2 linked regions of the Bradyrhizobium sp. WD16 genome follow. Each later gene encodes a partner of the first gene's protein in a complex. Links are inferred from orthologs where the notes say so. Each region holds a gene or a part of one and is shown on either strand. Other genes may lie near its edges.

Region 1 (15,131 bases):
AGATTTCCGCCGAGAAGCTGGCAGCCTAATAAACGCCCCGAAGGGGCTCAAAGGACCGAGGTCGCTATGAAAACGTGTCTGGTGGTCGATGACTCCAGCGTCATTCGCAAGGTGGCGCGGCGTATTCTCGAAGGTCTGGATTTCCAGATCACCGAGGCGGAGGACGGCGAAAAGGCGCTCGACATCTGCAAGCGCGGTCTGCCCGATGCCGTTCTGCTCGACTGGAACATGCCGATCATGGACGGCTACGAGTTCCTGCGGAATCTGCGGATAATGCCGGGCGGCGACCGTCCCAAAGTGGTGTTCTGCACCACCGAGAACGACGTCGCGCATATCGCCCGCGCCCTCCATGCTGGCGCCAACGAATACATCATGAAGCCGTTCGACAAGGATATCGTCACGGCCAAGTTTCATGAAGTCGGGCTGATCTGAACAGCCGGGCTGCGGCGTTCTGTTTTTGAGTTGTGTCCAGTTTGGTGAGTGATGAGTTTTGCCGCAGCGACTGCCCGTGCGTCAGTGGCGACGCCTTCGGGTCCGATCCGTGTCATGGTTGTCGACGACTCCGTCGTCATTCGCGGCATGATCTCGCGCTGGATCGACGCCGAGCCTGATCTCAGGGTCGCTGCTTCGGTGCGCACCGGCCTCGAGGCGGTGCAGACGCTCGAGCGCGCCAATCCCGATGTGGTGGTGCTGGACATCGAGATGCCCGATCTCGACGGCATCTCGGCATTGCCGCAACTGCTCGCCAAGAAGCGCGACCTCGTCGTCATCATGGCCTCGACGCTGACGCGGCGCAACGCGGAGATCAGCTTCAAGGCGCTGTCGCTCGGTGCGGCCGATTACGTGCCCAAGCCCGAGAGCACCCGCGAGGCCGGCGCCGCCGACACCTTCAAGCGCGATCTTTTGTTCAAGATCCGGCAGTTCGGCGCCCGGCTGCGCCGGCCGGTCCATGCGCCGTCGATCGTGCCTGCGCCGGCGCCGGAGAAGGCGCGGGTGGTGCCGCCGCCGGCGGCTCACGCGCCGATCTCGCTGCGGCCCTTCGGCCTCACGGCGCCGCGCGTCCTGCTGATCGGCTCGTCGACCGGCGGCCCGCAGGCGCTGCTGACGCTCGTCGCCGAAATCGGACCGGTGATCGACCGCGTCCCGGTGCTGATCACGCAACACATGCCGCCGACCTTCACCACCATCCTCGCCGAGCACCTGGGCCGCGCCAGCGGGCGGCCGGCGCATGAAGGGGTCGACGGCGAGGCGATCGTGCCCGGCCGCATCTACCTCGCTCCCGGCGGCCGGCACATGCGCATCATGCGCAAGGGCGCCGGCGCGGCGATCGCGCTCGACGACGGTCCGCAGATCAATTTCTGCAAGCCGGCGGTCGACCCTATGTTCGCGTCGGCGATCGAGGTCTGGCAGAGCGGTGTACTCGCGGTCGTGCTGACAGGCATGGGATCCGACGGCATGCGCGGCGGCAAGGCGATCGTGGAGGCCGGCGGCAGCGTCATCGCCCAGGATGAGGCCACAAGCGTGGTCTGGGGCATGCCCGGTGCGGCGGCCCAGGCCGGTATTTGCGCCGCGGTGCTGCCGCTCGACCAGATCGGACCGAAAGTCGTCCGCATGTTCTCCGGGGGCCGCGCATGACGCCGCACGATTACGAGTATCTGCGCAAGCTCCTCAAGGACCGGTCCGGCCTCGTGCTGTCGTCGGACAAGCAGTATCTGGTCGAAAGCCGGTTGTTACCGCTCGCCCGCAAGGCGGGCCTGCCGGGCATCTCCGAACTCGTGCAGAAGATCAAGGCGGGGTCCGAGCGGGTGACGGTGGATGTCGTCGAGGCGATGACCACCAACGAGACGTTCTTCTTCCGCGACAAGGTGCCTTTCGACCACTTCCGCAACACCGTGATTCCCAAGCTCCTGCAGGCGCGCGTTGCCCGCAAGGCGCTGCGGATCTGGTGCGCGGCGGGTTCGACCGGCCAGGAGCCCTATTCGCTGGCGATGTCGATCAAGGAGATGGGCTCGCAACTCGCCGGATGGCGCATCGAGATCATCGCGACCGATCTGTCGCAGGAGGTGCTGGAGAAATCGAAGGCCGGCATCTACAGCCAGTTCGAGGTCCAGCGTGGCCTGCCGATCCAGCTCCTCGTGAAGTATTTCAAGCAGGTCGGCGACATGTGGCAGGTCAACGCCGACATTCGCGCGATGGTGCAGCAGCGTCAGCTCAATCTGCTGCACGACTTCTCCGCTCTCGGCACCTTCGATGTGATCTTCTGCCGAAACGTGCTGATCTATTTCGATCAGGAGACCAAGATCGCGATCTTCAACCGGCTTGCCCGCGTGCTCGAGCCGGACGGCTTCCTGGCGCTGGGCGCGGCGGAAACGGTGGTCGGCCTCACCGATGCCTTCAAGCCCTATCCCGACTGCCGCGGCCTGTATCATCCGAACCCGCAGCGCGCCGCCCAGGTGACTTCACCGACGCTGGCGCCGGCGATGACGGCGCCGCGCGCCGCGCTCAGGGTCAGCTGATGGCCGCCCGCCCGCGACATCAGAGAAGAAAAATGCCGGCGCCGGCGTTTTCCGTCGGGCGACGGCCGTTCCTTCGCCCAAACAAAAACCCCGCCATTGGCGGCGGGGTCAGTCGGGAGGAAGGGCTTTGACGGGCCCTCGGCTCGCCGTATCCGTCAGGCGGGGATCCGCTCGTCTTCCTCGTGCGGCTCGCGCAGCACGTAGCCGCGGCCCCACACCGTCTCGATGAAGTTGCGGCCGTCGGAGGCGTTCGCTAGCTTCTTGCGCAGCTTGCAGATGAAGACGTCGATGATCTTCAGCTCCGGCTCGTCCATGCCGCCATAGAGGTGATTGAGGAACATTTCCTTGGTGAGGGTGGTGCCCTTGCGGAGCGAAAGCAGCTCCAGCATCTGGTACTCCTTGCCGGTCAGGTGGACGCGCTGGCCGCCGACTTCCACCGTCTTGGTATCGAGATTGACCACCAGGTCGCCGGTCTGGATGACCGACTGGGCATGCCCCTTGGAGCGGCGGACGATGGCGTGGATGCGGGCGATCAGCTCGTCCTTGTGGAACGGCTTGGTCATGTAGTCGTCGGCGCCGACGCCGAGGCCCTTGACCTTGTCTTCAATGCCGGCGAGTCCGGACAGGATCAGGATTGGCGTCTTGATCTTGGAGACGCGCAGCTGCTTGAGAACGTCGTAACCGGACATGTCCGGGAGGTTCAGATCAAGCAGGATGATGTCGTAGTCATAAAGCTTGCCGAGGTCGACGCCCTCTTCGCCGAGATCCGTCGTGTAGACGTTGAAGCTCTCGGACTTCAGCATGAGTTCGATCGACTGCGCGACGGCGCTGTCATCTTCTATCAGCAATACGCGCATGCCAGTCCCCTATAATCGCCGCTCCGGGCGTCAGGTCGAGCCGCCAATCGGGCGACACTGGAAAACGCCTTTGAACAACTGATTCGGTCCCTGACCAGATATCGTTAACAAAACCTGATTCCAGTGCGCAAGCTCTCTCGGTGCAAATTTTGCCGAATCGCCGTAAGATATTGCGCAAAGCCAGTTTTTTGTTTTCGTTCTCGCTCAAGTACCACTTTAAGAGACGGCGTTAACCGACTCTCGTGACTCAGACCTTCATCCTGACGGTCGAGCGCACCAGTCCCAAAGACAGTGACGCAATGATTAACGATGCGGGTAAACACGAAGTTAAGGGGCTGGCAGAGCCCTCCGGAAACTTAAGGTTTTCGCAATGAAAGCGCTGGCCGAACAGATCGCCGACATCGACGGCGTCAATATTTATGGCCGTGTTGTGGGCGTGCGTGGCCTGATGGTCGAGATCGCCGGGCCGATCCACGTGATGTCGGTGGGCGCGCGAATTGTCGTCGAGACCGGACAGGATCGGACCATCCCCTGCGAAGTGATCGGTTTTTCCGGCAGCAATGCGGTGGTCATGCCTTTCGCCGGGCTGGAGGGGGTGCGCCGGGGCTGCCGCGCCGTCATCGCCACGTCGGCCGGCCAGGTCCGACCGTCGCCGGCCTGGCTCGGCCGCGTCATCAATGCCATGGCGGAGCCGATCGACGGCAAGGGGCCGCTGCAGCTCGGCCCCTCGCCGGTCCCTTATCGCAATGCGCCGCCGCCGGCCCATTCGCGCCGGCGGGTGGGGGCGCCGCTCGATCTCGGGGTCCGGGCCCTCAACACCTTCCTGACCTGCTGCCGTGGCCAGCGCATGGGCATTTTCGCCGGCTCCGGTGTCGGCAAGTCGGTGCTGCTGTCGATGCTGGCGCGCAACGTCGATGCCGACATCTCGGTGATCGGCCTGATCGGCGAACGCGGCCGCGAGGTGCAGGAGTTCCTCCAGGACGATCTCGGCGACGAGGGCCTGGCGCGCTCCGTCGTGGTGGTGGCGACCTCGGACGAACCGGCGCTGATGCGCCGCCAGGCCGCCTATCTGACGCTGGCGATCGCCGAGCACTTCCGCGACGAGAACAAGGATGTGCTGTGCCTGATGGATTCGGTGACTCGCTTTGCCATGGCGCAGCGCGAGATCGGACTGTCCGCCGGCGAGCCGCCGACCGCCAAGGGCTATACGCCCACCGTCTTCACCGAACTGCCCAAGCTGCTGGAACGCGCCGGCCCCGGCACCGGCGATGGCACCATCACCGGGATCTTCACCGTGCTGGTCGACGGTGACGATCACAACGAACCGGTCGCCGATGCCGTGCGCGGCATTCTCGACGGCCACATCGTCATGGAACGCGCGATCGCCGAGCGCGGGCGCTATCCGGCCATCAACGTCCTCAAGTCGGTGTCGCGCACCATGCCGCGATCGGCCGACCCGGAGTTCCTGCCGGTGATCAAGCGAGGCCGCCAGGTGATGGCGACTTACGCCGATATGGAGGAACTGATCCGGCTGGGCGCCTACCGGGCAGGATCCAGCGAGGAGGTCGACGAGGCCATCCGCCTGCACGGGCCGCTGGAGGATTTCCTGCGTCAGGCCAAGGAGGAGTCCACCCACATCCTGGACGGGTACCAGAGGCTCGCTCAAATTGTCGGACGGTCGGAAACGGAACGCTAACTTTGTCCAGTCATCATGCCCTCCGCTTTGACATCAATGCCGGCGAGGCCCTTGACGGGAGCCGGCAGCGTCCCTCGTGCAGGAAGGGACTTCTGGGGAGTACGAGTCGATGAAGTCACGAGAAACGCTGATCCGCCTGAAGAAATTCCAGGTTGACGAGAAGCGCCGTCGAGTCGCCCAGATTGAGGGCATGATCGCTGATTTCCAGCGGATGGCGGCTGAACTCGAGCGGGAAATCCAGCATGAGCAGGAGCGCGCCGGCATCAACGACCCGACGCATTTCGCCTATCCGACCTATGCCAAGGCGGCGATCCAGCGCCGCGAGAACCTGACACGCTCCACCGACGAACTGCGCGCCCAGCTCGAAGACGCCAAGACCGCGCTCGGCGAAGCCTTCGAGGAGCTCAAGAAGGTCGAATTGCTCGATGAGCGCGACCAGGCCCGGGAACGGGCCGAGGAAAGCGCCCGCGAGCAGGCGGATATGGACAGCATCGGCCTGATGCGCGCCCGTCTCGGCGCGCTCGCCTGACAAATTCTGCGATACGGCAGAGCCCCGGAGCTGCGCTCCGGGGCTTTTGCGTTCGCGACCGGCCGATAACCCCTTGCCAGTGGCCGCCTGCGGCGCATAACTCCGCGGCAAGGATGGCCTCGACGGCCTCGTCGAGGGCTCGGCCGCGACCGGCCGTGGCCTCAACTCTTCACTTTACCGGAGCACCCCTCATGCTGCGCGACGATATCAATACCGCGGTCAAGGAGGCCATGAAGGCCAAGGACGAGCGCAAGCTGTCGACGCTGCGCATGGTCAACTCCACGATCAAGAATGCCGACATCGAGGCGCGCGGCCAGGGCAAGCCGCCGCTCGCCGACGAAGACCTGCTCGGTCTCCTGCAGAAGATGATCAAGCAGCGCCAGGAAGCGGTGGAGCTCTACGAGAAGGGCGGCCGCGCCGAACTCGCCGCCCAGGAGCGCGCCGAGATCGTCGTGATCAGCGCCTATCTGCCCCAGCAGTTGTCCGAGGACGAGGTCAAGGCGGCGATCGCGGCGCTGATCGCAGAGACCGGCGCCGCCGGCATCAAGGACATGGGCAAGGTGATCGGCGGCCTCAAGGCGAAATATGCCGGCAAGATGGACTTCGCCAAGGCGAGTGCGCTGGTCAAGGCCGCGCTCGCCGGCTGAGCCTGCGGTGGGTGAGGGTGAAGGCGGGTGAGGATGAAGATTGCCCCTCACCCGGATCGCTGACGCGATCCGACCTCTCCCCGCCTTGCGGCTATCGTATTCACACATCACACATCTGGTCCGCAGCCGAGAAGGCGGCCATTCTTCAGCCTTTCCATCGTCATGCCCGGCCTTGTGCCGGGCATCCACGACTTCACGACGCTGCAGCAAGCAAGTCGTGGATGGCATAGCGATCCGGCTCCTGCCGGATCGCGTTCATTTCTCATGCCGGAAGTCGGAAACATCCGACTTCCGGCGACAAGTCCGGCCATGACGAAAATGAGTTGCTGTCAGGGCGCCTCTGTCGCCACCCGAATGTGTGAATCTGAGAGCCGCCTTGCGGGGAGAGGTCGGCGCGAAGCGCCGGGTGAGGGGTGTTCAGTGCCGTTGCGGCGATCGCGCCGGCGGGTCTACTCTTGCGGTCTGACGAAGCTGCGGCCCGGGACGCCATGCTGACGCCAACCGACGATTACGAGCGTCTCTATGCCGAGTTTCGCTGGGAAATTCCGGCGCGCTTCAACATCGCGCAGGTGTGCTGCGATCGCCATGTCGGCGCGGGCCGCCTCGCGCTGATCGACGTCGACGAGCGAGGCGCGGCGCGGCATGTCGGTTTCGACGAGATCGCCGACTTCTCGCGGCGCTTCGCCAATGTGCTCGGCGCGGCCGGTCTTGTCCGTGGCGACCGTGTCGCGGTGTTCCTGTCGCAGTCGCTCGAGCTGCCGGTGGCGCATCTCGCCGCCTTTCGTGCCGGCCTCGTTTCGGTGCCGCTGTTCACGCTGTTCGGCGAGGACGCGCTGGCCTTCCGCCTCGACAACAGCGGCGCGCGCGCGGTGGTCACCGACGCTGCCGGCTTCGCCAAGCTCGCGCCGTTGTTGCCGGGCCTGCCGCAGCTCGAACATGTCTATGTGATCGGCGACGGCGCGCCGCCTGCCGGCGCTTCGTCCTTCTGGCTGGCGATCGGCGAGGCTTCGCCCGGCTACCTCAATGCCGACACCGGTCCTGACGATCCGGCCATCATCATCTTCACCTCGGGCACCACCGGCAATCCCAAGGGCGCGCTGCACGGCCATCGCGTGTTGCTCGGCCATCTGCCCTGCGTCGAAATGGTGCACGACTTCTTCCCCAAGCCCGCAGACGTCTACTGGACGCCGGCGGACTGGGCCTGGATCGGCGGGCTGTTCGACGCGCTGTTTCCCGCCTGGTATCACGGCGTGCCGATCGTCGCGCACCGGGCCCGCAAATTCGAGCCGCAGGCGGCGATGCAGCTGATGGCCGATCACGGCGTCCGCAACGTCTTCCTGCCGCCGACCGCGCTCAAGCTGATGCGCCAGGCCGATGTTCGTCATGACGGCGTCAAGCTGCGCAGCATCCTGACCGGCGGGGAATCGCTCGGCGCCGAACTGCTCGGCTGGGTGCGGGCGACCTTCGGCATCGACGCCCACGAGATCTACGGCCAGACCGAATGCAATCTCGTCGTCGGCAACAATGCCCGGCTGTTTCCGATCCGCCCCGGGTCGATGGGCAGGCCGATTCCCGGCTTCGACGTCCGCATCGTCGACGAGGCTGGCCGCGAACTGCCGCAAGGCGAGCGTGGCGTCATCGCGGTGCGGGCACCGAACCCGTGCATGATGCTTGAATACTGGCGCAATCCGGAAGCGACCGCGAAGAAATATGCCGGCGGTTTCCTGCTTACCGGCGATCTCGGGGTCTGCGATGCCGACGGCTACTTCTGGTATGTGAGCCGCGAGGACGACGTCATCACCAGCGCCGGTTATCGGATCGGCCCGTCGGAGATCGAGAACACGCTGCTCAAGCACCCTGCGGTCGCGCTGGCCGCCGTCGTCGGGGTGCCCGACCCGATCCGCACCGAAGCGATCAAGGCCTGGATCGTGCTGCGGCCCGGCTTCGCCCCGAGCGAGCAGCTTGCCCGGGACATCCAGGAGTTCGTCAAGGTCCAGCTCTCCGCCCACGAATATCCACGTCACGTCGCCTTTACCGACACCCTGCCGATGACCGCGACCGGCAAGGTGCTGCGGCGCGAATTGCGCAACCGCGGCTGAACCATTCAGCGCTGACAGGAGCCCGCTTATGTCCCTCGAGGTCTATCTCGCCTATGTCGCCGCCTGCATCGCGCTCGCACTGCTGCCGGGCCCGGTGGTGACGCTGGTCATCGCCACCGGCCTGCGCCACGGCACCCGCGCCGCGCTGGTGAATGTCGCCGGCGCCCAGGTCGGGCTCGCCGCGGTGATCGCGATCGTCGCGGTCGGCCTGACTTCGCTGATGGCGACCATGGGCCTATGGTTCGAATGGGTGCGGCTGCTCGGCGCCGCCTATTTGATCTGGCTCGGCATCGGCCTGATCCGCTCGCCAAGCCTTTTGCCCGCGGTCGAGGCGCCGCCGCCGCCGCGCGGCGGCTTCTTCCTGCAGGGACTGGTGGTGCTGCTCAGCAATCCCAAGGTGCTGGTGTTCTTCGGCGCCTTCATTCCGCAGTTCATCGATCCGGCGCGGCCGCAGCTGCCTCAGGTCGTCATCCTCGGCCTGACCTTCATGGTCGCGGCGGCGTGCTCCGACGGCGTCTATGCGCTGCTCGCCGGCCGCGCCCGCTCGATCCTCTCGGCGCGGCGCGCGCGGCTGCTGTCGCGCGTCTCCGGCGGTTTCATGATCGGCGGCGGCATCTGGCTGGCGCTGTCGCGGGCACGATGAGCCAACCTCGGCTCAAACGGTGATGGTGCCGGCGATGCCGACGACGACATCGCCGCCGACCCAGATGTCGTCGCCGGCCTTCGCCACATGGACGCGTCCGGCACGGCCGAGCGCGGCGCCCTGGGCGGCGACATAGCTCGGCGGCGCGAGACCGGCGCCGATCAACCATTGCGCCAGTCCGGCATTGAGGCTGCCGGTGACCGGATCCTCGATGCCACGGCGGCCGACGAAGGCGCGCACCTCGAACTGGGCCTCATCGCCGTCGCGGGCCTTGTCCCACGGCGCCACCAGGCCGAGCTTTGTATCGGGCAGAAGCGAGGGATCGAAGCGGACAGCGAGGAGTTCGGTGCGCGAGCCGAGCATCGCCGCCACCCAGCCGGGGCCGTTGTCGGTCCATTGCGCCGCCTTGACGGCATCGGCGCCGAGGCCGATCGAACGGGCGATCTGCGCCACCAGATCCGGCGCCACCTCGCCGCTCCGCCGCAGCGGCGGTGCGGCGAAGGCGAGCCGGGTGCCGTCGCGCCTGACCCGCACCAGGCCGACGCCGCATTCCTGGATCACTTCCGCGCCCTTCGGCCGATGGCCGAGCGCCAGCCAGACATGACACGAGCCGAGGGTCGGGTGACCGGCGAACGGCAGTTCGCTCTCGGGGGTGAAGATGCGCACCCGGTAATCGGCCGCCGGATCGGCCGGCCGCGACAGGAACGTCGTCTCGCTCAAGTTCGTCCAGTTGGCGATCGCCTGCATTTGCGCGTCCGACAGGCCGTCGGCATCGGCGACCACCGCGAGCGGGTTGCCCTTGTAGGGCACTGCGGAGAAGACATCGACCTGGTGGAAGGGGAGCTGGGGCATCGGATGTTCTCTGTCGTTGCTGAAAATCATGCCCGCCAGAACGGCTTGCCGCTCTCGCGCCGGACGAGTTCGGCATCGAGCCCGACGTCGTGCATCTGCCGGGCGTCGAGTTCGGCGAGGTTGCGGCGAGTGCTCATCCGCTGCAGCCAGGTCCGCGGCCAGTGCAGCAGGGCGCTGACGATCGTGCCGGCCGGCGTCGCGGCGCGGCGTGGCGCAAGGGACTGGGGTAGGGATGGGGCGAGGGGCTTTGCCATGACGGGAGCCTCGGTTTCGGACAGCCTCTTGGTGGCTTGTTCAGGGGCGCTTTCGGCAGCATCGGCCGTTGCGCTCCCAGCATTGTCTCAGTACAAGTTGCGGAGCAATCGAAACATTGCACCCGGTGCAATCATGGCCGCTCCTCATTACACCGTCCTGGTCGACGAACTCGCCGCCGATATCGCCGCCGGCCGGCGCCGGCCTGGCGAGCGGCTGCCGCCGCAGCGCGTCTTCGCCTATGAGAAAGGGATCGCGGCCTCGACCGCCGCGCGGGTCTATGCCGAGCTCTTGCGCCGTGGCCTCGTGGTCGGCGAGGTCGGCCGCGGCACTTTCATCGCGGGTCACCGCCCTCCCGGGCTGCCGCTGCGGCTCCACACCGAGTCCCACGACGAACGGGTCGACCTCGAGTTCAATTTTCCCACCGTCCCGACCCAGTCGGCTTTGATCGCCGAGTCGCTCGCGGCCTGGCAGCATCCGGAGGAGCTCGGCGCCGTGCTGGCGCCGATCACCGCGCGCCGCCTGCATGCGGGAGCGAGCGTCGCGGCCGAATTCATGACCACGGCCGGCTGGCGACCGCGACCGGAGGCTTTCGTCTTCGCCGGCAGCGGCCGGCAATCGCTGGCGGCGGCGGTCTCCACCCTGGTGCCGCTCGGCGGCCGCCTCGCCGTGGAGGCGGTGACCTATCCCATGATCAAGGGCATTGCCGCGCGGCTCGGCATCACCCTGGTGCCGATCGCGCTGGATGGCGAAGGGCTGCGCCCGGATGCCATCGTCAAGGCGCATCGCGCCGGCGAGCTGTCGGCGGTCTATCTGCAGCCGGTGATGCAGAACCCCCTCGGCATCACCATGACCGCGGCGCGGCGTACCGAGATCATCCGTATCGCGCGCAAGCTCGATCTCATCATCATCGAGGACCTGGTCTATGGATTCTTGACCGATGTGCCGCCGCTGGCGGCGGAGGCCGAGGAGCGCTCGATCGTCATCGACAGCCTGTCGAAACGTCTCGCCCCCGGCATCGCCGTCGGCTTTCTCCACGCGCCGCCCGCGCTGCGCGAGCGCGTCGCCACGGTCGTTCGCACCGGTGCCTGGTCGGTGACGCCGCTGGCGCTTGCCGGCGGCCTGCGCCTGATGGCGGACGGCACCGCGGCGGAGATCACCCGGCGCAAGCGCGCGGATGCACAGGCGCGTCAGGCCATCGTCGCCGAATGTCTCGCCGGCCTCACCATCGAGGCGGATCCGCGGTCCTACCATGCCTGGCTGCATCTGCCCGACGGCTGGCGTGCGGAAACGGCCGCGGCGGCGGCCGCGCGCGCCGGCATCGCCGTCACCCCGGCGAGCGCCTTCGCGGTCTCGCCGGGCCATTCGCCCAACGCCGTGCGGCTGGCGCTCGGCCTTCCGACCCACGATCAATTGCGCTGGGCGTTGACGTGGCTGGCGGCGCTGCTCGCGGCCGGGCCGCATGATGCCGATGTGACGGAGTAGGCTGCGGCGAAGCGCGTCTCAGGTCTTCTCGACGTGCGGCAGATGCAGGCCGAGCTCCGGTTCGATCTCGGCGAGAATGCGCGCCAGCCGCTCCGCCCATTGCCGCTGGCCGCAGTCGTCCTCGATCAGATCGTGGCGGATCTCGATGCCGCAATTGACGAGCTCTTCGGCTTCGCCATGCACGGGAATGGTGTAGTCGCTGGTGTCGCTCACCGCGTAGGGCTCGTTGTCGCCGACAACGAGATCGCCTTCGGCCCGCAGATGCCGCAACAGCAGCGGCGGCAGCCGGCGATCGCGATGATAGAGCGCGCCGACATGCCAGGGCCGGCTGATGCCGGCATAGACCGGCGTGAAAGAATGCAGGGCGATCAGAACGGTCGGCCGCCGGGCGCTGCGCCGTTGTTCGATCACCTGGCCGATGCGGCCGTGATAGGGCGTAAAGACCAGGCGGCGGCGGTCCTCGGCATCCTGCCGCGTCAGGCCCTCGTTGCCCGGCACCAGGGTGGCTTCGCTGATCATCGGAATTGAAGAAGGCGATCCGGGCGGGCGATTGCAGTCGATCACCAGGCGCGAATAGGCCTGGGCAATGAGATGGGCGCCGAGCAGGTCCGACAGCCTGTCGGCGACCGCCGCGACACCGATGTCCCAGGCGATATGGCGCTCCAGCTCGATCTCGGGCAGGCCGAGGCCGCGAAGACTGCGCGGAAGCCGCCGGCCGTAATGATCTGCGACGAGCAGAAAGGGGGAGGCACCATCGGCGTTGAGCTCGACCACCGGGGCGGGCTCGTCGGCGGCGAGGCTCATGCGAATGGCGAGGGGCGGATCGGTTATGGTCATGGTTTTCTGGGCGCGGCGCGCCATCCCGGAATCATTCGGGATGATTGCGCAAAATCGCGTCTTTTTCGAGTGCGGGCTCGCCGAGAACCGGACCGTCCCAGGGGCCTGGGACGGGCGAGCTGTGCATGACAGGGGACAAGTCGGCCCGTGGTGGCGGTTCCTCCGCCGGCCCTATATGGATGGTTGACTGCCCGATCCTCGAGCCGGTCCCTTCACCCGATGCGCTTTACGCCCCAGTTTCTCGATGAGCTGCGCGCCCGGCTTCCGGTCTCGGAAGTCGTCGGCCGTCGCGTCAAGCTCAAGCGCGCGGGGCGGGAATGGAAGGGTCTGTCGCCTTTCCAGCAGGAGAAGACGCCGTCCTTCACGGTCAATGACCAGAAGGGCTTCTATCACGACTTCTCGTCGGGCCGGCACGGCGACATCTTCGGCTTCGTCATGGAGACCGAGGGGGTGAACTTCGCCGAGGCGGTCGAGCGGCTCGCCTCGATGGCCGGGGTTCCGTTGCCGGCGGCCTCGCCCGAGGCGGTGCGGACCGAGCAGCGCCGGCGCACCCTGCACGACGTGATGGAAATGGCGACCGAGTTCTTCATCGCGACGCTGGCGTCGCGTGCCGGGGCCCGGGCGCGCGGCTATCTTGCCGATCGCGGCATCTCGCCCGCCACCCAGCTCCAGTTCCGGCTCGGCTATGCCCTGGGAGAGCGCTTCGCGCTCAAGGAACATCTCGGCAAGGCCGGCGTGTCGGTGAACGACATGGTCGAGGCGGGGCTCCTGATCGCCGGCGACGACATTCCGGTGCCTTACGACCGGTTCCGCGATCGCGTGATCTTTCCGATCACCGATCTGCGGCGACGCGTCATCGCCTTGGGCGGCCGCGCGCTCGAAAAGGATGTCCCGGCGAAATACCTGAATTCGCCCGAGACGCCGCTCTTCCACAAGGGGGACAACCTCTACAATTTCGCTTCGGCCCGGCAGGCGGTGCATGATGGCGCTGCGCTGATCGTGGTCGAAGGCTATGTCGACGTCATCGCCATGGTCACCGCCGGCTTTGCCGGCGCGGTGGCGCCGCTCGGTACCGCGCTGACTGAAAACCAGCTCGCCCATCTCTGGCGCATGAGCGACGAGCCGATCATGTGCTTCGACGGCGACAAGGCCGGCCAGCGCGCCGCCTATCGCGCGGCCGATCTGGCGTTACCCTCGCTCGCGCCCGGCAAGAGCCTGCGCATCGCCTTCATGCCCGAAGGCCAGGACCCCGACGATCTGGTCCGCAGCGGCGGACGGGCGGCGATCGAGGAGGTGCTGGCCGCGGCGCGGCCGCTCGCCGAGGTGGTCTGGGCGCGCGAGGTCGAGGGCGGCCGTTTCGACACGCCTGAACGCCGTGCCGCCCTGGAGTCTCGCATCGGCGAGCTCACCGCGGTGATCCGCGACGAGGTGGTGCGGCGGTACTATCGTCAGGATCTCGGCGAACGGCTGCAGCGGGCCTTTGCGCCGGAGGGCGGCCGCCGCGGAGGCGGCGGCTTCGGCGGCCAGGGCCGCCGATTCGGTCCGCGCGCCGGTGGATTTGGCGGCGCCAGCGCCGGCAGCGGGCCGGGCCGGGGCGGTCGTCAACAGTTTTCTACCCCGGTCCTCGGCCATGGTCCCTACCAGGTGACGAGCCCCCAGCTCGCCACCAGCCCGCTGCTGCGCGGCCAGCGCTCGGCGCTGTCGCGGCGCGAGGCATTGATCCTGCAGTCCCTGATCAACCATCCCTGGCTGTTGCATGACCACCTCGAGGAGGTGGCGGCGCTGGAATTGGCTCATCCCGAGGCCCATCGGCTGCGGGCTGGAATCATCGGCGCTTTCGCCCACGACCATCACCTTAGCCCGGAGCCCGACGAACAAAGTGAACAGCTCCGCGCGGACCTTGCAAAGGCCGGATTATCTGAGTTGCTTCAAAGGGTTGAGAGGTCCATCACGACGTCGGCGGTGTGGGGCGCGCAGCCCGGGGCGGCGAGGGACGATGTTCTTGCGACATGGAATCAACTGGTTGCCTTGCATCGCCAGTGGCACTCCCTACTTAGGGAATTGAAGGATGCCGAGCTTGCCCTGGGCGAGGTGGCCAACGAGGCGAATTATGCCTGGCTGCGCGACGTCAAGGCGAGGCTGTCCGAAGTCGATGGGACCGAGGCCCTGATCGAGGGCTTTGGTGAATCCTCCGGACGCGTCCAGCGATCGGTCTGACAGCCTCACAGGCACGGCGAGAGGGGGTCCGGAACCGGCCAGGGCCTTAAAAAGACTCGCAAAATGGACGGTTTGGACGCAAAAACAGGGCTAACAGGGTTAAGCGGTGCTTAACGGCGCTGCGCTAGTGTCCCGGCTCTAACGTTCGTATGCCGTTGCAGCGAGCGTTAGAACCAAGGATCACTGGCAGAATATAATTTTAGTGCGGTTTTGGATCTGACGCGCGTACGACGAATTCGCTGCAATGCAGATACGAGCGTCAGATCCACCGCACTAGAGTGGCGAGATCGATCGACAGTGATTCGGGGTGGCGTTGCGAAAGCGCCACCCTTTCCGCGTCAAAGGCGGAGTGACGAACGGCGGTGCGGGCGGTGACGCCACGCGCGGCGAGGCGCGTTGAGGAGCAGTGAATGGCCAGCAAGGCGAAGATGGCGCAGATCAAGGAAAAGGAAAAGGACGACAAGGTCGTCGACGCGCCCGAGAAGGACAGCGCGGAGGCTC
Region 2 (15,092 bases), 2.1 Mb from region 1 along the record:
GGTGCCGGTGACCTGCTCGACCAGGCGGCGGCGGATGTCGTCGGGATCGCTGATCGGCGACGCCAGCACATTGGCAACCAACGGCACCACCGGCGTCGCGATCGTGACACCGGCGAGCGCTTCGGCCATGGCATCGGCCGCCGGCTGCATCAGCCGGCAATGGAACGGCGCGCTCACCGGCAGCAGCATGGCGCGCTTGGCGCCCTTGCCCTTGGCGATCTCCACCGCGCGGTCGACCGCCTCGCGGTGGCCGGAGACGACGACCTGCCCGCCGCCATTGTCGTTGGCGGCATCGCACACCTGCCCCTGCGCCGCTTCGGCGGCGACCGCCACCGCAGCCTCGTAGTCGAGGCCGAGCAGCGCCGCCATGGCGCCGACACCCACCGGCACCGCCTTCTGCATGGCGCGGCCGCGGATGCGCAGGAGTCGCGCGGTATCGGAGATCGACAGCGCGCCGGCGGCGGCGAGCGCCGAATATTCGCCGAGCGAGTGGCCGGCGACGAAGGCGGCATCGCGCGCCACGACAACGCCGGCTTCGACCTCGAGCACGCGCAGCGCGGCGAGCGACACCGCCATCAGCGCCGGCTGGGCGTTCTCGGTGAGCTGCAGCGTCTCCGCCGGCCCATCCCACATGGTCGCGGTCAGGCGCTCGCCGAGAGCGGCATCGACCTCATCGAACACGGCGCGCGCCGCGGCGAAGCCGTCCGCCAGCGCCTTGCCCATGCCTACTGCCTGCGATCCCTGGCCGGGAAACGTGAATGCTGCCGTCATGCCCTAGTGTCCTGTCTCCGAATTACCGCTTCATTTGCCTCACCCTCGCACGATCATTCGGAGACATCAGGACACTAGCAAAATCAAGAAGCTAGTGCGGCTTATGTCTCGCAATTGCCTACAGGGGCTTGCCGTAAAGGGCATAGGCAATTGCGAGACGCCGCACTAGTACCCTGTCTCCGAAGTTCGTGGTTCGCCTGCAGCACCCTTCCGACACGAACTTCGGAAAGCGGGTCCCCCTCGCGAAATGCCGCGGGTTAAGACACTGGCGCGGGCGATGCTGTCAAGTCGGCCGGCGCGCCCTCGGTTATCTGCTCGGCGGCGACGCGTTTTCGGCGCAGGAGGCAATGGCGGTCGGGCTCGTCAATGCGGTGGCGCCGCATGACGACTTGGAGCGCCGTGCCGAGGACCTCGCCGGGCGCATCATCGCTCATTCGCCGCTGGCGGTGACCGCGGTAATCACGGCGGCGCGGCGCCGCCCCCAGCCTTAGAAGCCGGACGCGGCCTGGTCGCTGGACATCGCCACGCCCTCGCGGGAGCGGCGGACATTGCTGACCAGCTGCCCCGGCCGGTCCTCGGACGCCGGCCTTGCCGTCGCCAGCCGCAGCACCGCCAGGTAGCTCGACTGCACCTCCATGCGCGCGGCGTAAGGCCCGCGCGACAGGATCGCGTGCACCTTGGGCAGGTTGTAGCAAGGCACGTAGAACAGGAGATGATGCTCGAGGTGGTAGTTGACGTAGTACGGCGCGATGAACGCCCGCGCCAGCAAGCCCGCGCGCGTGGTGCGCGTGTTGCGCAGCGGATCGTTGCTGTCGGGCACCACCGCGTGCTCGGCGATGTTGCGGATGCGGGTGATCACCATCATCCAGGTCAGGAGCGGCACCAGCCAGAGCAGCGGATAGGCCCACCACACCCCGGCGAGCGCGAGCAAGGCAAACAGGCCTGCGTTGACCGCGATCTGCCGGCCGAGCGCTTCGGCCGCACGGCGCAGCCGCTGCCGGAGCGGCCAGACTGAATCGCCCAGCGCGTTGAGCAGCTGCGCCTTGCGCAGTTGGAAGCCAGTCTGGCCAGTGATGTCGCGAATGAATTTGCGCCGATAGCTCGCCCTGGTGATCGGGAAAGGCGCCGACAGGACGAGGTCGGGATCGTCTTCCTGCTGGGTCCGCGCATGATGCTGCAGGTGATAGCGGCGATAGGCCCGCGTCTCGGCGAAGATCGGACAGGCGCAGAACCATTGGCTCAGCAGCATATTCAATCGTTCGGACGCGGCGAGGCTGCCATGGGCGCCATCGTGCATCAGGATGGCGAGGCCGAGCTGGCGTGAGCCGATCAGGGCGACCGCGACGAGGTAGGTCACCGGATTGGGAAAGACCGCGACGAGGGCCATGGCAGCGCCGATCACCGCCCAGGCATGGGCCACCAGCGCGATGCCTTGCCAGTCCGAACGGCACCGCACCTCGACGAGTTCGGCCTCGGTCATCAGGTCGCGCGCCTTCAGGCGAAGTGCTGTCATGGCGTCTTCTCCGCGGCAGTCGTTTCGCTTTTGTCGTTGTCGCTGTCGTCGGCCACGAGGCGCAGCGGCGCATCAGCCTCGGCCTCCAGCAGGTGCAGCATGTCCGCCACCATCACCTCGGCGGAGCGGCCGACGGCCTGCCCCTCGATGGTGACACCGATGGCGATCGTCCAGAATCGCCGGGCGGTCAGCGCCGGATCGCGCCGCGAGCGCCAGCCGCGCCGCGCCATTTCGCCGGCATAGGCGCGCAGGCCCTCCTGGTGCAGCCGCTGCACCGTACGCTCGATCAGCGACGCGAGTTCAGGACGCCGCCGCGCCAGCGTCATCGCCTCGATGAAGAAGCCGATGGCGTCGGCATGGATCACCCGTTCGACGAGCGCGCGGGTATAGGCCTCCGGCGTCGCGGCGCCGCTGGCCGCCTCTTCGGCGCCGCGGGCAAGATACAGCACGTCGCGGCAGGCAGCCTCGACGAACAGGGCCTCCTTGGCGTGGAAGTAATAGGTGATCTGGCTGGGAAAGGCGTCCGCCGCGGCGGCGATGTCGGCGATGGAGACGTCCGCCAGGCCCCGCTCCTTGAACAGCCGGCTGGCGGCGTTCAGGAGCTTGGAGCGGGTGCGTTGGCCGGCGCTGCGCGTGGCGCGCACGGCGTGCTTGGGCGCGACTGCGCCGGTTCCGGACATTTCACTCCCCTGAATTGATGTTGTTTGTATGTTAGACAAACAAATCCGTCAAGATGGTCATGGATACGCCGACCAGGCTATGTTCGCACCCGGAACCGCCCTCCCCATTCGCCCCCGGCGGGGCCATTCCGGGCCGTTTCGCCTTGCCAAGAGCGAATTATCCCTTATAAGCAGCGCCATTCGTGAGCTTCCGGCCGGGAGCTGAACGGACGATCTCAGCAATCCCACTTCACCGGATTGATGCGACAGGATCGGCACCACCGATCCGGCGTCCCGTGTTCCCGCCTTCTGAGCAGTCGAGCCTTTCCCGAAGGGCTCGAAGGGCTTGCCGCCGGCAGCATCGCGACCAACTCAGGAAAGGACGGCCATGCCTCTTTACGAGCATGTATTTCTTGCGCGCCAGGATGCCAGCGCGCAGCAGGTCGAAGAACTCACCGCCCAGCTTACCGGCGTGATCGAAGGTCTCGGCGGCAAGATCACCAAGACCGAGGCGTGGGGCGTGCGCTCGCTCACCTACCGCATCAACAAGAACCGCAAGGCGCATTTCGTCATGCTCAACATCGACGGCCCAGCCGCGGTGGTGGCGGAGGTCGAGCGCCAGGAGCGGATCAACGAAGACATCATCCGCTATCTGACGGTGCGCGTCGACGAGCTCGAGGAAGGCCCCTCGGCGATGATGCGCAAGTCCGAGCGCGACCGTGACCGTGACGACCGCGGTGGTTTCCGTGGCGAACGCGAAGGCGGCTTCCGTGGCGACCGCGGTCCGCGTCGCCCCCGTGAAGAAGCCCCTGCCGAGACCGAGGAGTAAGAAACATGGCCGAAGCTGGTGCTCGCCGTCCGTTCTTTCGCCGCCGCAAGTCCTGCCCGTTCACGGGCGAGAATGCGCCGAAGATCGACTACAAGGATTCCAAGCTGCTGATGCGCTACGTGTCCGAGCGCGGCAAGATCGTGCCGAGCCGGATCACCGCCGTGTCCGCCAAGAAGCAGCGTGAACTCGCCCGCGCCATCAAGCGCGCGCGGTTCCTGGGCCTGCTGCCCTACGTGATCCGCTAAGCCTTCCCGATGCCATCAGCGGTGCCGGCCTCGCCGGCGCCGCTGGTCGCACGGATCTGATCGCAACACCAAAGATCGCAGCGCCGTCGCCATCGGCGACGGCGAACACAGCAAGGCTCCGGGGTCACGCCCGCGGCCGATGGTTGGGGCAAACGACGCCTCTAACCGCTCGAAGGGAGCGGGACAGCTGATGATGATGCAGATTCTCATTGCGCTCGCCGCCGGCGCCGCTTCGGCGCTGATGTTCGTGTCCATCATTTCGGGCGCGATGGTCTCGCTCGTTTTGTTCTATCTCGCCCCGTTGCCGCTGATGGTCGCAGCGCTCGGCTGGGGCACCGCCAGCGCGCTGGTCGGCGGCCTGCTCGGCAGCGTCGCCATCGGCACCATTCTCGGCCTGCCCTATATGGCGGCCTTCGGCCTGACCATTGCCCTGCCCGCCTTCTGGCTCGGCCATCTCGCGCTGCTCGCCAAGCCGGTCGAGACCGCGCCATCCGCCCAGCCCGTGCTGGAATGGTATCCGACCGGCCGCATCCTGGCCTGGATCGCCGGCTTCGCCGCGCTGACCACCATCGTCGCCCTGCTCTCGCTCGGCACCGACGCGACCGCGATCACCGAAATGCTCAAGCGCGCCCTGACGCGCATGTTCGGCATGCGCGACGCCGGCTCGAGCGATGCGGCCAGCACCGACCAGCTCGTCACCGTGCTCGCCGCGATCGCGCCGTCGGCCGCGACCATGGTGGCGATGCTCACGCTGGCGGTGAATCTGTGGCTCGCCGGCCGCATCACCCGGACTTCCGGACGGCTGGCGCGGCCCTGGCCGCAACTCGACCTCACCGAACTGCCGCCGATGACCCTCGCCGCCCTTGCCCTCGTGCTGGCGCTGGCCTTCACCGGCGGGCTGACGGCGCTGATCTCGCAGATCATCGTGGCGGCCCTCGTCATGGCCTATGCGCTCAGCGGTTTCGCGGTGCTGCACATGCTGACCCAGGGCGCGCAGCTGCGCGGCCTGTGGCTGAGCAGCAGCTATGCCGCCGTCCTGATCTTCGGCTGGCCCCTGCTGATGATGACAGCGCTCGGGCTCGTCGATGCCGCGTTCGGCCTGCGCCGCCGCAAGCTGGCGCGGCCCGGCCGGTCACCATCCCAGTAATTTCCAACCCGCAACCTGATCGAACATCGAAGGAGATCAACCATGGAAGTCATTCTTCTCGAGCGCGTCGCCAAGCTCGGCCAGATGGGCGAGGTCGTCCGCGTCAAGGACGGCTTTGCCCGCAATTTCCTGCTGCCGCGCGGCAAGGCGCTGCGCGCCACCAAGGACAACCGCGAGAAGTTCGAGGGCATGAAGGCCGACCTCGAAGCCCGCAACCTCGAGGCCAAGGGCGAAGCCACCAAGGTCGCCGAGAAGATCGACGGCAAGAATGTCATCGTGCTGCGTCAGGCCTCTGAAACCGGCCAGCTGTTCGGCTCGGTCTCGGTCCGCGACATCATCGCCGCCTTCGCCGCGGAGGGCGTCAACATCAACCGCTCGCAGGTCCTGCTCGACGCGCCGATCAAGGTCATCGGCCAGCACAAGGTGTCGGTCGCCGTGCATCCCGAGGTCGAGGTCACGGTCAGCGTCACCGTCGCCCGCAGCGCCGACGAGGCCGACCGCATCAACCGCGGCGAGGACGTCAACAGCCGCAAGGAAGACCAGGACGCCACCGCCGAGGCGCTGGCCGCCGCCGGCGAGTTCTTCGATCCGGAAGCCGCCGAGGAAGAGCCGGCCGCCGGCGCCCAGTAAGCCTCGCGCTCCAACGCAAAAGCCCGGCCATCAGGCCGGGCTTTTTTGTGCCTATCTGCTGTCGCAGAGGTCGTCGCTATCGGCCGCGCCGCGCGCGGTGCCCTCGCCTTTACTGGTTGGACGCCGGCGAAGCGGCCGGACTGGCCGTTTCCTTGGCCGCCTCGGCAGCGGCGGGTTTCTCGACGCTCTTTTCGGCGGGCTTCTCGCCTGCGGGAGCCGGCGGCACTTTGGCGTCACCGGCGTCGGGCTTGATGTCGGCCGCCGTCGGCGGCGGCAGGTTGACCGGCTCCGGCACCGGCACTGCGGCGTCGATGGCGCGCTGCGAGGCCGCCGGGGTCTCCGGCTTGGTTTCCTGCTTTGCGGCGGCGGCCGCATCCCCCTTGGGCGCCTCGGCGGCAGGTTTGGCGGCATCGGGCCTGATCGCCGCGTCCGGCGTCGTCGGCTCGCCCTTCCGGCGTTTGCCGAGCCTGGTCTTGCCCTTGGCCCGGGTGGGCGCTTCGCCTTCGGCGGCCGGCATCTCGCCGCGTGGCCTGCGTTCGACACGCTCCTTGTCGCCGCCAGGCCCGGATTCGGCCGCAGGCGTCCCGATCGGAGCATCGGACCGCAGATTGGCCGCGCCCTCACGGCGGCCGTGGCGGCCAGCCGCCCGAGGCTCGGCTGCCGCGCCGCCGCCGCCGCCGGCCAGGAGATAGGCGCTCAGCATCTGCGCCATCTCGCCTCCGGTCGTGTAATGCTGCCGCAGGAAACCGGGCAGCGACTGCGGCGGCACCGTTTTCAGAAGCCCGCGCGAGCTCTTGTGACAGGCGCTGCAATTACCGTTGAAGATTTGAATGGGGCTTTTGCCCGCATCCAGGTTCTGGGCCCAAACGGGCGTCCCCACCACGCAGCCGATCACGGCAGCCGCCGCTAAACTGAGCGCTCGGCTCAACATTTACGTCCTCCAGACCCGTCAGCTTCCACATTGCGGGCGACAGGTTTAGCGGAATCTCCGGCGAAGGGAAGCACCGTTCCCGCCCCCGAACGCGCCGTTCTGGCCGCCCTGCTCGAGACGCATTGGCGCCCTTGCGAGAGCCATGCTTAAGTACATACCTACTAGGAACCGGGTCCTGACCGAAAGGGTTGAATTAGGCGCAATTTGCGTAGCCGAATTCCTCCAGTTCGCGCTGCGCCAATTCGGGTGGCGACATGTCGGGCTTGTTGGGTCATTTCCTTCAGCGTTTCGTCCGGCGCGGTATTCTCACGGTCACGACGGCCGAGGGCGAGACGAACACCTATGGCGACGGCACCGGACGGCCGGTCGCGATCCGTCTCACCTCGCGCCAGGCCGAGCGACGACTGCTGCTCGATCCCGAACTCGCCCTCGGCGAGATCTATATGGACGGCGGCATGATCGTCGAGCAGGGCTCGATCGCCGACCTCCTGGCCGTTTCCCTCGACCAGCCGCAGATGTCGCCGCAATGGGGCAGGCTGCAGCGCTCGGTACGCTACCTCTTCCGGCACGCCCAGCAGTTCAACGTCCGCGGCCGGGCGCGGCGCAACGTCGCGCACCATTACGACCTCGACAGCCGGCTTTACTCCCTCTTCCTCGATGCCGACCGGCAATACAGCTGCGCCTATTACGAACATCCCGAAGCATCGCTCGATGACGCCCAGCTCGCCAAGAAGCGGCACATTGCCGCCAAGCTGCTGGTGGGACGCGGCCATCGCGTCCTCGACATCGGCTGCGGCTGGGGCGGCCTCGGCCTCTATCTCGCCGAAACCGCCGGCGCGAACGTCACCGGGGTTACCTTGTCGGCTGAACAGCACGCCGTCGCCATCACCCGGGCCGCCGAGAAGCACCTGTCCAGATCTGCAAATTTCCTGCTGCAGGACTACCGCGACGTGCCCGGCACCTTCGACCGCATCGTCTCGGTCGGCATGTTCGAGCATGTCGGCGTCGATTATTACGACAGCTACTTCCAGCGCTGCGCCGAGCTGCTGAGCGAGGATGGCGTGATGCTGCTGCATTCCATCGGCCGCTCCGAAGGGCCGGGCATCACCAATCCCTGGATCGCCAAATACATCTTTCCCGGCGGCTACATCCCCGCCTTGTCGGAAGTGCTGCCGGCGATCGAGCGGGCCGGCCTGCTCGTCACCGACGTCGAGATCCTGCGGCTGCATTACGCCGAGACCCTCAAGGCCTGGCGCGAACGCTTCCTCGCCCGACGGGAGGAAGCCGAACAGCTCTACGATGCGCGCTTCGTGCGGATGTGGGAATTCTACCTGGCGGCGTCGGAAATGTCGTTCCGCAAGCAGAACATGATGAATTTCCAGATCCAGCTCGCCAAACGCCAGGGAATCGTGCCGATAACGCGCGACTACATCCCGCGCGAGGAGGCCCGCCTGCGCAACGCCGAAGGCCAGCACAGCCCCAAGCTCCAGCTCGCCGGCGAATAGGCCTGCGCCAGATGACACGGTCAAGCGCCGCGACGCGGCGGATCGACGTTATCCGCCATTTCCAGAGCGGCGTCATGGTGGTGCATAAGCACGCGGTTCCACCTTTCGCCGGCCGCACAGCAGGTGCTTTATACGCCCCCCATTCCGTTGAATTTGAAGTTATTGTCGCGCCATGGCTGTTGATTCGAACGTTCTCAAGCTGGCGCCGGATACCTCCGCGCCGGCGTATCGCGCGGCGCCGCATAACATCGAGGCGGAGCAGAGCCTGCTCGGCGCGATCCTCGTCAATAACGACGCCTTTTACCGGGTCTCCGACTTTCTCGAGCCCAAGCACCTGTTCGAGCCGATCCATCAGGTGATCTACGAGACCGTCTCGAGCCTGATCCGCGCCGGCAAGATCGCGACCCCGGTGACGCTGAAGACCTTCCTGCCCGCCGACGCCGACATCGGCGGAATGACGGTGGGGCAGTATCTCGCCCGCCTCGCCGCCGAGGCGACCACGATCATCAACGCCCAGGATTACGGCCGGACCATCTACGAACTCGCGCTGCGCCGCGACCTGATCCGCATCGGCGAAGACATGGTGAATGTCGCCTATGATGCGCCGGTCGACTTCGCGCCGCGCTCGCAGATCGAGGATGCCGAGCGGCGGCTCTACGAGCTCGCCGAATCCGGCCGCTACGAGGGCGGCTTCCAGCGCTTCTCCCAGGCCCTCACAGTCGCGGTGGATCTTGCCGCCGCCGCCTACAACCGTGACGGCAAACTGTCAGGCGTCTCGACCGGCCTGCGCGACCTCGACGCCAGGATGGGCGGCTTGCAGCGCTCCGACCTCATCGTCCTTGCCGGACGCCCGGGCATGGGCAAGACTTCGCTCGCCACCAATATCGCCTTCAACGTCGCCCAGGCCTACGCCTACGACATCGCGCCCGATGGTACCCACCGCACCACCAACGGCGGCGTGGTCGGCTTCTTCTCCTGCGAAATGTCGGCCGAACAGCTCGCCACCCGTATCATCGCCGAGCGCACCGGCATCCCCTCGAGCAGCATCCGCCGCGGCGGAATTTCGGAAGCGGACTTCGAGAAGATCCGGGACCATGCCATCGAATTGCAGTCGCTGCCGTTCTATGTCGACGAAACCGGCGGCCTCGCCATCGCCCAGCTGACCGCACGCGCCCGCCGCCTGAAGCGCCAGAAGGGCCTCGACCTGATCGTGATCGACTATATCCAGCTGCTCTCGGGAAGCAGCAAGCGATCCGACAACCGCGTCCAGGAAGTGACCGAGATCACCACCAGCCTGAAGGCGCTGGCGAAGGAACTGAACGTGCCGATCATCGCGCTGTCGCAGCTCTCGCGACAGGTCGAGAACCGGGAGGACAAGCGGCCGCAACTGTCCGACCTGCGTGAATCGGGCTCGATCGAGCAGGACGCCGACGTCGTCATCTTCGTCTACCGCGAGGAATACTACCTGCAGAACCGGGAGCCCCGCCCCGGCACGCCGGAACACGAGAAGTGGCAGACCGAAATGGACCTCGCCCATGGCAAGGCCGAAGTCATCATCGGCAAGCAGCGCCACGGCCCGACCGGCACCGTCGAACTGCACTTCGACGCCAACATCACCCGCTTCGGCGATCTCGCGAACGACAATTATCTGCCCGAGCAGATGTGAGCGGCGCCGGCGCGGGATGCGAGCCTCGCTGCATGCTCGACTACTGCTGCGGTTGAACCGCAGCAGTGCGCCGCGTATGGTTGATCGGCCGAGATCGGCGCTGCGTCGCGCGACGCCTGCAGGCCGGCGGCGTTCCATGCTCCGAACTCTTCGCGCCGACGTCTTCGAGTGTCGATCGACATGAAACAAACGTCCATTCTTTCAGCTGCCGGCGCGACCGGATCGAAGCCGAGCCATGACGCGGCCTGGGATGCCGCCGTCAACGGCATTCTGACCATCGACCTCGACGCCATCGTCGCCAACTGGCGCAAGCTCGACAGCCGTGCGGTGCCGGCCGAATGCAGCGCCGTGATCAAGGCGGATGCCTATGGCTGCGGCGCCGCGCCGGTGGCGCGCGCCCTGGTCGGGGCCGGCTGCAAGACGTTCTTCGTCGCCACCGCCGTCGAGGCCCGCGCCGTGCGCCTCGCCGCCCCGGGCGCGACGATCTATGTGCTCGACGGCTGCTTCGTCGGCGCGGCGGAGGCCTTCGCCGAGATCGATGCCAGGCCGGTCATCGGCGATCTCGCCGAACTCGCCGAATGGGACGCCTTCTGCCGGCGCAGCGGCTGGAGCGGCGGCGCCGCGCTGCACGTCGACACCGGCATGAGCCGCCTCGGCCTGTCGATGGCGGAGGCGCAGTCGCTGCTGCCGCGCGTTCACACCGGCAATCACGGCCTCACCCTGGTGCTCAGCCATCTCGCCTGCGCCGAAACGATCGATCATCCGATGAATGCGCGGCAGCTCGGCGCCTTCCGGGAGATCGCCCAGGCCTTTTCCGGCATTCCTGCCTCGCTCGCCAACTCATCGGGGATCTTCCTCGGCCCGCATTTCGGCTTCGAGATGGTCCGCCCCGGTGCCGCGCTCTACGGCATCAACCCGACGCCGGAGGCCGACAATCCGATGAAGCCGGTGATCCAGCTGCAGGCGCGCATCGTCCAGCTCCGCAACATCGAGCGCGGCGAAACCGTGGGTTACGGCGCGACCTGGACGGCGCGGCGGCCGACCCGCCTCGCGGTGGTGGCCGCGGGCTACGCGGACGGCTACTTCCGCGCCGCCGGCGGCGTCGACGGCGTGCGCAGCGCCGAAGTGATGGTCGCCGGCCGGCGCTGCCCGATCGCCGGACGGATCTCCATGGACCTGCTCGCGGTGGACATCACCGATGTCCCGCCCAATGCGGTGCGGCGCGGTCACCTCGTGACGTTGATCGGCGAAGGCATCACCGTCGACGAGGTGGCGCACCACTTCGACACCATCGGCTACGAGGTGATGACGAGCCTCGGCCACCGCTACGCCCGCGTCTATCGCGGCGCTGTTTGATGCGGTGAAGCGCCAATGGCCAAGAACACGCTGAGCTTCGTCTGCCAGAACTGCGGCACCGCCTACAATCGCTGGCAGGGCAAATGCGACTCCTGCGGCGAATGGAATACGCTGGTCGAGGAAGACGTCAGCGGCGCCACGACGATGCCGGCGAGCATCCGGCCGCGACGCAAGGGCCGCACCTTCACCCTCGAGTCGCTTTCCGGCGAGAGCCATGACGCGCCGCGGCTGCCCTCGGGTCTCGCCGAGCTCGATCGCGTCACCGGAGGCGGTTTTGTCCGCGGCTCGGTGCTGCTGGTCGGCGGCGACCCGGGCATCGGCAAGTCGACCCTGCTGACCCAGGCCTCCAGCCTGATGGCGCGCGCCGGCCATCGATCGGTCTACATCTCCGGCGAAGAGGCGGTCGCCCAGGTGCGGCTGCGCGCCGCCCGCCTCGGCCTCGCCGGCGCCCCGGTGCAGCTGGCCGCCGAAACATCGGTCGAGGACATCATCGCCACCTTGTCGGAAGGAGCGACGCCGCGGCTGGTGGTGATCGATTCGATCCAGACCATGTGGACCGACACCGTCGAATCCGCCCCGGGCACCGTCACCCAGGTGCGCGCCTCGGCCCAGGCGCTGATCCGGTTCGCCAAGAAGTCCGGCGCGGCGCTGATCCTGGTCGGCCACGTCACCAAGGACGGCCAGATCGCCGGGCCGCGGGTCGTCGAACATATGGTCGACGCGGTGCTGTCCTTCGAAGGCGAAGGCTCGCAGCAGTTCCGCATCCTGCGCGCGGTCAAGAACCGCTTCGGCCCGACCGACGAGATCGGCGTCTTCGAAATGACCGGGCTCGGCCTGCGCGAGGTCTCCAACCCTTCGGAACTGTTCCTGTCGGAGCGCGATCTCGGCAGCCCCGGAACCGCGGTCTTCGCCGGCATCGAAGGCACCCGGCCGGTGCTGGTGGAACTCCAGGCCCTGGTGGCGCCGACCTCGCTCGGCACTCCGCGCCGGACGGTGGTCGGCTGGGACCAGAGCCGCCTGTCCATGGTGCTGGCGGTGCTGGAAGCCCATTGCGGGGTCAAGCTCGGCGGCCATGACGTCTACCTCAACGTCGCCGGCGGGCTGCGCATCCAGGAACCGGCGGCAGATCTCGCCGCCGCCGCGGCGCTGGTGTCGTCGCTGGCCAACGCGCCGCTGCCGCCCGACGCGGTCCATTTCGGCGAAATCTCGCTATCGGGGGCGGTGCGCCCGGTGGCGCAGACCGCGGCACGGCTCAAGGAAGCCGCCAAGCTCGGTTTCAGCCGCGCGGTGCTGCCGGAGACCGCCCGCGGCGAGGCGACCGCCGATGGCGGCCTTTCGCTGACCACCGTCGGCTCGCTCACCAGTCTCGTCGCCGATATCGCGGCCCGCGGCGCCGGGCGTGGTGCCGCCGCTGGAAAAAATGCCACACCGGCGAAAATCCGCCGGAGCGAGGCCTGAACGGCGGATGACGCTGGCCGCCGCCGCCGCTATACACCCCCCGGGCGGTTGCCACGCGCCCGCCCAGACGGTCGGGTATCGCGGCGATCAGGAACCGAGACGGATCGGCCAGGCGGCGATCGAGGACTCGAACGGCTGCGGCCGGCCGGGTGCCTCGGCAACGTTGCTGCGGTTGGGCGTCGTCTTCTTGGGCCTTGCAGGGGCGGTGCGATCACCGTCATCTGGCTAAAGCCTGCGGAACCGATTCGCCCGGGAATTGGAATGCAAGAGCGGACCTGACCAGCCGATGCCGATTACGCTTCTCGATCTCATTGTTCTCGCGGTGATGCTGCTGTCGGGCCTGTTGGCGATGATCCGCGGCTTCATGCGCGAGATCCTGTCGATCGCCGCCTGGGGCGCCGCCGCCCTGACGACGCTCTATGCCTTCAACAAGCTGCTGCCGACCGCCAAGACCTATTTCAACAACGATACCATCGCCGCCATCGCGGTGGTGGCCGGCGTCTTCATCGGCACCCTGATCGTCGTCTCGATCGTCACGGTGCGGATCTCGGACATGGTGCTGGATTCGCGGATCGGCGCGCTCGACCGGACCCTCGGCTTCCTGTTCGGTCTCGCCCGCGGCCTCCTGATCATCGTCGTCGCCTTCCTGTTCTTCGTCTGGCTGGTCCCCGAGAAGCAGCAGCCCGATTGGGTCCGTTCGGCGAAATCCAGGGTGGTGCTGCAAGGAACCGGCGATTGGCTGATGTCGCTCTTGCCGGATGACCCCGAGAACACCATCTTGAAGAGGTTCAAGAAGCCGAAAACGGACGAGGAGCAGAGTGACGCGGCTCCCGATCCCCGCCCGACCGGCGGGACCGATGCCGGCGGCTATGCGAAATCGGCTCGTGACGGCCTCAAGCAGTTGATCGACGGCGGCAAGGCGGCCCGGTAGCGGCCTGCCGGGGCGATCGGCTTTTGAGGAGGTTCTGCTCTTCCGAGGGGCTTTGCGCTTCTGAGGAGTTCTCAAGAACCAGAGGCGTCTGGACGGTGACGGCTGGCGGGCGCTACAAGGCGCCCAGGATGCGAAAGGTTGCCGGACTTCAGCTCCGGTGGAGAGAGGCACGATGGACGAGATGCAGGACCCCTCCGGCGACACTCCTGCCCGGGACCTCGGCCCCCGCCCTGACAGCCTTAACCGAAGCTTTCCCGAAAGCATCATGATCGACAAGGACCTCGACGGCGACACGCTGCGCGAGGAATGCGGCGTGTTCGGCATCTTCGGCCACCCCGAGGCCGCGGCGATCACCGCGCTCGGCCTGCACGCCCTGCAGCACCGCGGCCAGGAAGCCGCCGGCATCGTGTCCTTCGACGGCGGCCGCTTCCATTCCGAACGCCGCCTCGGCCTCGTCGGCGACACCTTCTCCCGCCGCGAGGTGATCGAGCGCCTGCCCGGCTCCGCCGCCGTCGGCCACGTGCGCTATTCGACCACCGGCGAAACCATTCTGCGCAACGTGCAGCCGCTGTTCGCCGAGCTCAACGCCGGCGGCTTCGCCGTCGGCCACAACGGCAATCTCACCAACGGCCTCACCCTGCGCCGCGAACTGGTGCGCGGCGGCGCCATGATGCAGTCGACCACCGACACCGAGGTGATCCTGCATCTCGTCGCCCAGTCCAAGCGCAACCACTTCATCGACCGCTTCATCGAGGCGCTGCGCGCCATCGAAGGCGCCTATTCGCTGGTGGCGCTCACCAACAAGAAGCTGGTCGGCGCCCGCGACCCGCTCGGCATCCGGCCGCTGGTGCTCGGCGAACTCGACGGCTGCCCGATCCTCGCCTCGGAGACCTGCGCCCTCGACATCATCGGCGCCAAATACATCCGCGACATCGAGAACGGCGAGGTCATCGTCTTCGACGAGAGCGGGGTGCAGAGCCACAAGCCCTTCCCGCCCCAGGACCCGCGGCCCTGCCTGTTCGAATACATCTATTTCGCCCGGCCGGACTCGGTGCTCGGCGGCCGCCCGGTCTACGACGTGCGCAAGGCGATCGGCGCCGAACTCGCGCGCGAGAGCCATGTCGAGTCCGACGTGATCGTCCCGGTGCCGGATTCCGGCGTGCCCGCGGCGATCGGCTACAGCCAGCATTCCGGCGTGCCCTTCGAGCTCGGCATCATCCGCAATCACTATGTCGGCCGCACCTTCATCCAGCCGACCCAGAGCATCCGCGAGCTCGGCGTGCGCATGAAGCATTCCGCCAACCGCGCTGCGATCGAGGGCAAGCGCATCGTCCTGATCGATGATTCGCTGGTGCGCGGCACCACCTCCAAGAAGATCGTGAAGATGATGCGCGAGGCCGGCGCCCGCGAGGTCCATTTCCGCATCGCCTCGCCGCCGATCACCCATCCCG

What was found.
Region 2: the proteins of dnaG (region 1) and DB459_RS23620 are in contact, whole or in part, in a crystal structure (PDB 2R6A), measured with the Geobacillus stearothermophilus proteins. The link is inferred for Bradyrhizobium sp. WD16 from one-to-one orthologs. Residues at the interface, in WP_049624496.1 of Geobacillus stearothermophilus: Lys456, Leu457, Leu458, Pro459, Ala460, Asn463, Ala464, Leu467, Leu535, Leu536, Ile537, Ala538, Gln544, Glu545, Asp548, Tyr549, His552; in WP_033016901.1 of Geobacillus stearothermophilus: Ser13, Glu15, Ala16, Gln18, Glu91, Leu92, Asp94, Ala95, Val96, Pro97, Thr98, Ala99, Ala100, Asn101, Tyr104, Tyr105, Ile108.

The regions. Positions count from the first base shown.
Region 1 is NZ_CP028908.1:3,059,924-3,075,054, forward strand. Bases 12,132-15,131 are described here. They hold dnaG (DNA primase), read left to right. Parts: upstream 12,132-12,632; coding sequence 12,633-14,630; downstream 14,631-15,131. Other genes in these bases: DB459_RS14255 (N-formylglutamate amidohydrolase), read right to left, coding at 12,132-12,413; rpoD (RNA polymerase sigma factor RpoD), read left to right, coding at 15,041-15,131. In the rest of the region: DB459_RS14190 (chemotaxis protein CheW), read left to right, coding at 1-29; DB459_RS14195 (PleD family two-component system response regulator), read left to right, coding at 67-432; DB459_RS14200 (chemotaxis response regulator protein-glutamate methylesterase), read left to right, coding at 484-1,635; DB459_RS14205 (protein-glutamate O-methyltransferase CheR), read left to right, coding at 1,632-2,516; response regulator transcription factor CtrA, read right to left, coding at 2,672-3,373; flagellar protein export ATPase FliI, read left to right, coding at 3,744-5,069; flagellar export protein FliJ, read left to right, coding at 5,179-5,598; DB459_RS14225 (GatB/YqeY domain-containing protein), read left to right, coding at 5,790-6,245; DB459_RS14230 (acyl-CoA synthetase), read left to right, coding at 6,734-8,344; DB459_RS14235 (LysE family translocator), read left to right, coding at 8,373-8,987; DB459_RS14240 (PhzF family phenazine biosynthesis protein), read right to left, coding at 9,000-9,839; DB459_RS14245 (DUF1127 domain-containing protein), read right to left, coding at 9,866-10,093; DB459_RS14250 (PLP-dependent aminotransferase family protein), read left to right, coding at 10,227-11,576; more of DB459_RS14255, read right to left, coding at 11,595-12,131. UniProt on the Escherichia coli protein: RNA polymerase that catalyzes the synthesis of short RNA molecules used as primers for DNA polymerase during DNA replication.
Region 2 is NZ_CP028908.1:5,120,342-5,135,433, forward strand. What follows is about bases 7,689-10,649. They hold DB459_RS23620 (replicative DNA helicase), read left to right. Parts: upstream 7,689-8,402; coding sequence 8,403-9,896; downstream 9,897-10,649. Other genes in these bases: DB459_RS23615 (cyclopropane-fatty-acyl-phospholipid synthase family protein), read left to right, coding at 7,689-8,230; alr (alanine racemase), read left to right, coding at 10,077-10,649. Outside these bases: fabD (ACP S-malonyltransferase), read right to left, coding at 1-771; DB459_RS27420 (enoyl-CoA hydratase-related protein), read left to right, coding at 960-1,262; DB459_RS23580 (fatty acid desaturase family protein), read right to left, coding at 1,259-2,284; DB459_RS23585 (TetR/AcrR family transcriptional regulator C-terminal domain-containing protein), read right to left, coding at 2,281-2,964; rpsF (30S ribosomal protein S6), read left to right, coding at 3,332-3,772; rpsR (30S ribosomal protein S18), read left to right, coding at 3,778-4,017; DB459_RS23600 (DUF2232 domain-containing protein), read left to right, coding at 4,208-5,164; rplI (50S ribosomal protein L9), read left to right, coding at 5,207-5,794; DB459_RS23610 (hypothetical protein), read right to left, coding at 5,904-6,725; more of DB459_RS23615, read left to right, coding at 6,980-7,688; more of alr, read left to right, coding at 10,650-11,252; DNA repair protein RadA, read left to right, coding at 11,268-12,710; DB459_RS23635 (CvpA family protein), read left to right, coding at 12,997-13,641; purF (amidophosphoribosyltransferase), read left to right, coding at 13,823-15,092. UniProt on the Escherichia coli protein: The main replicative DNA helicase, it participates in initiation and elongation during chromosome replication. Travels ahead of the DNA replisome, separating dsDNA into templates for DNA synthesis.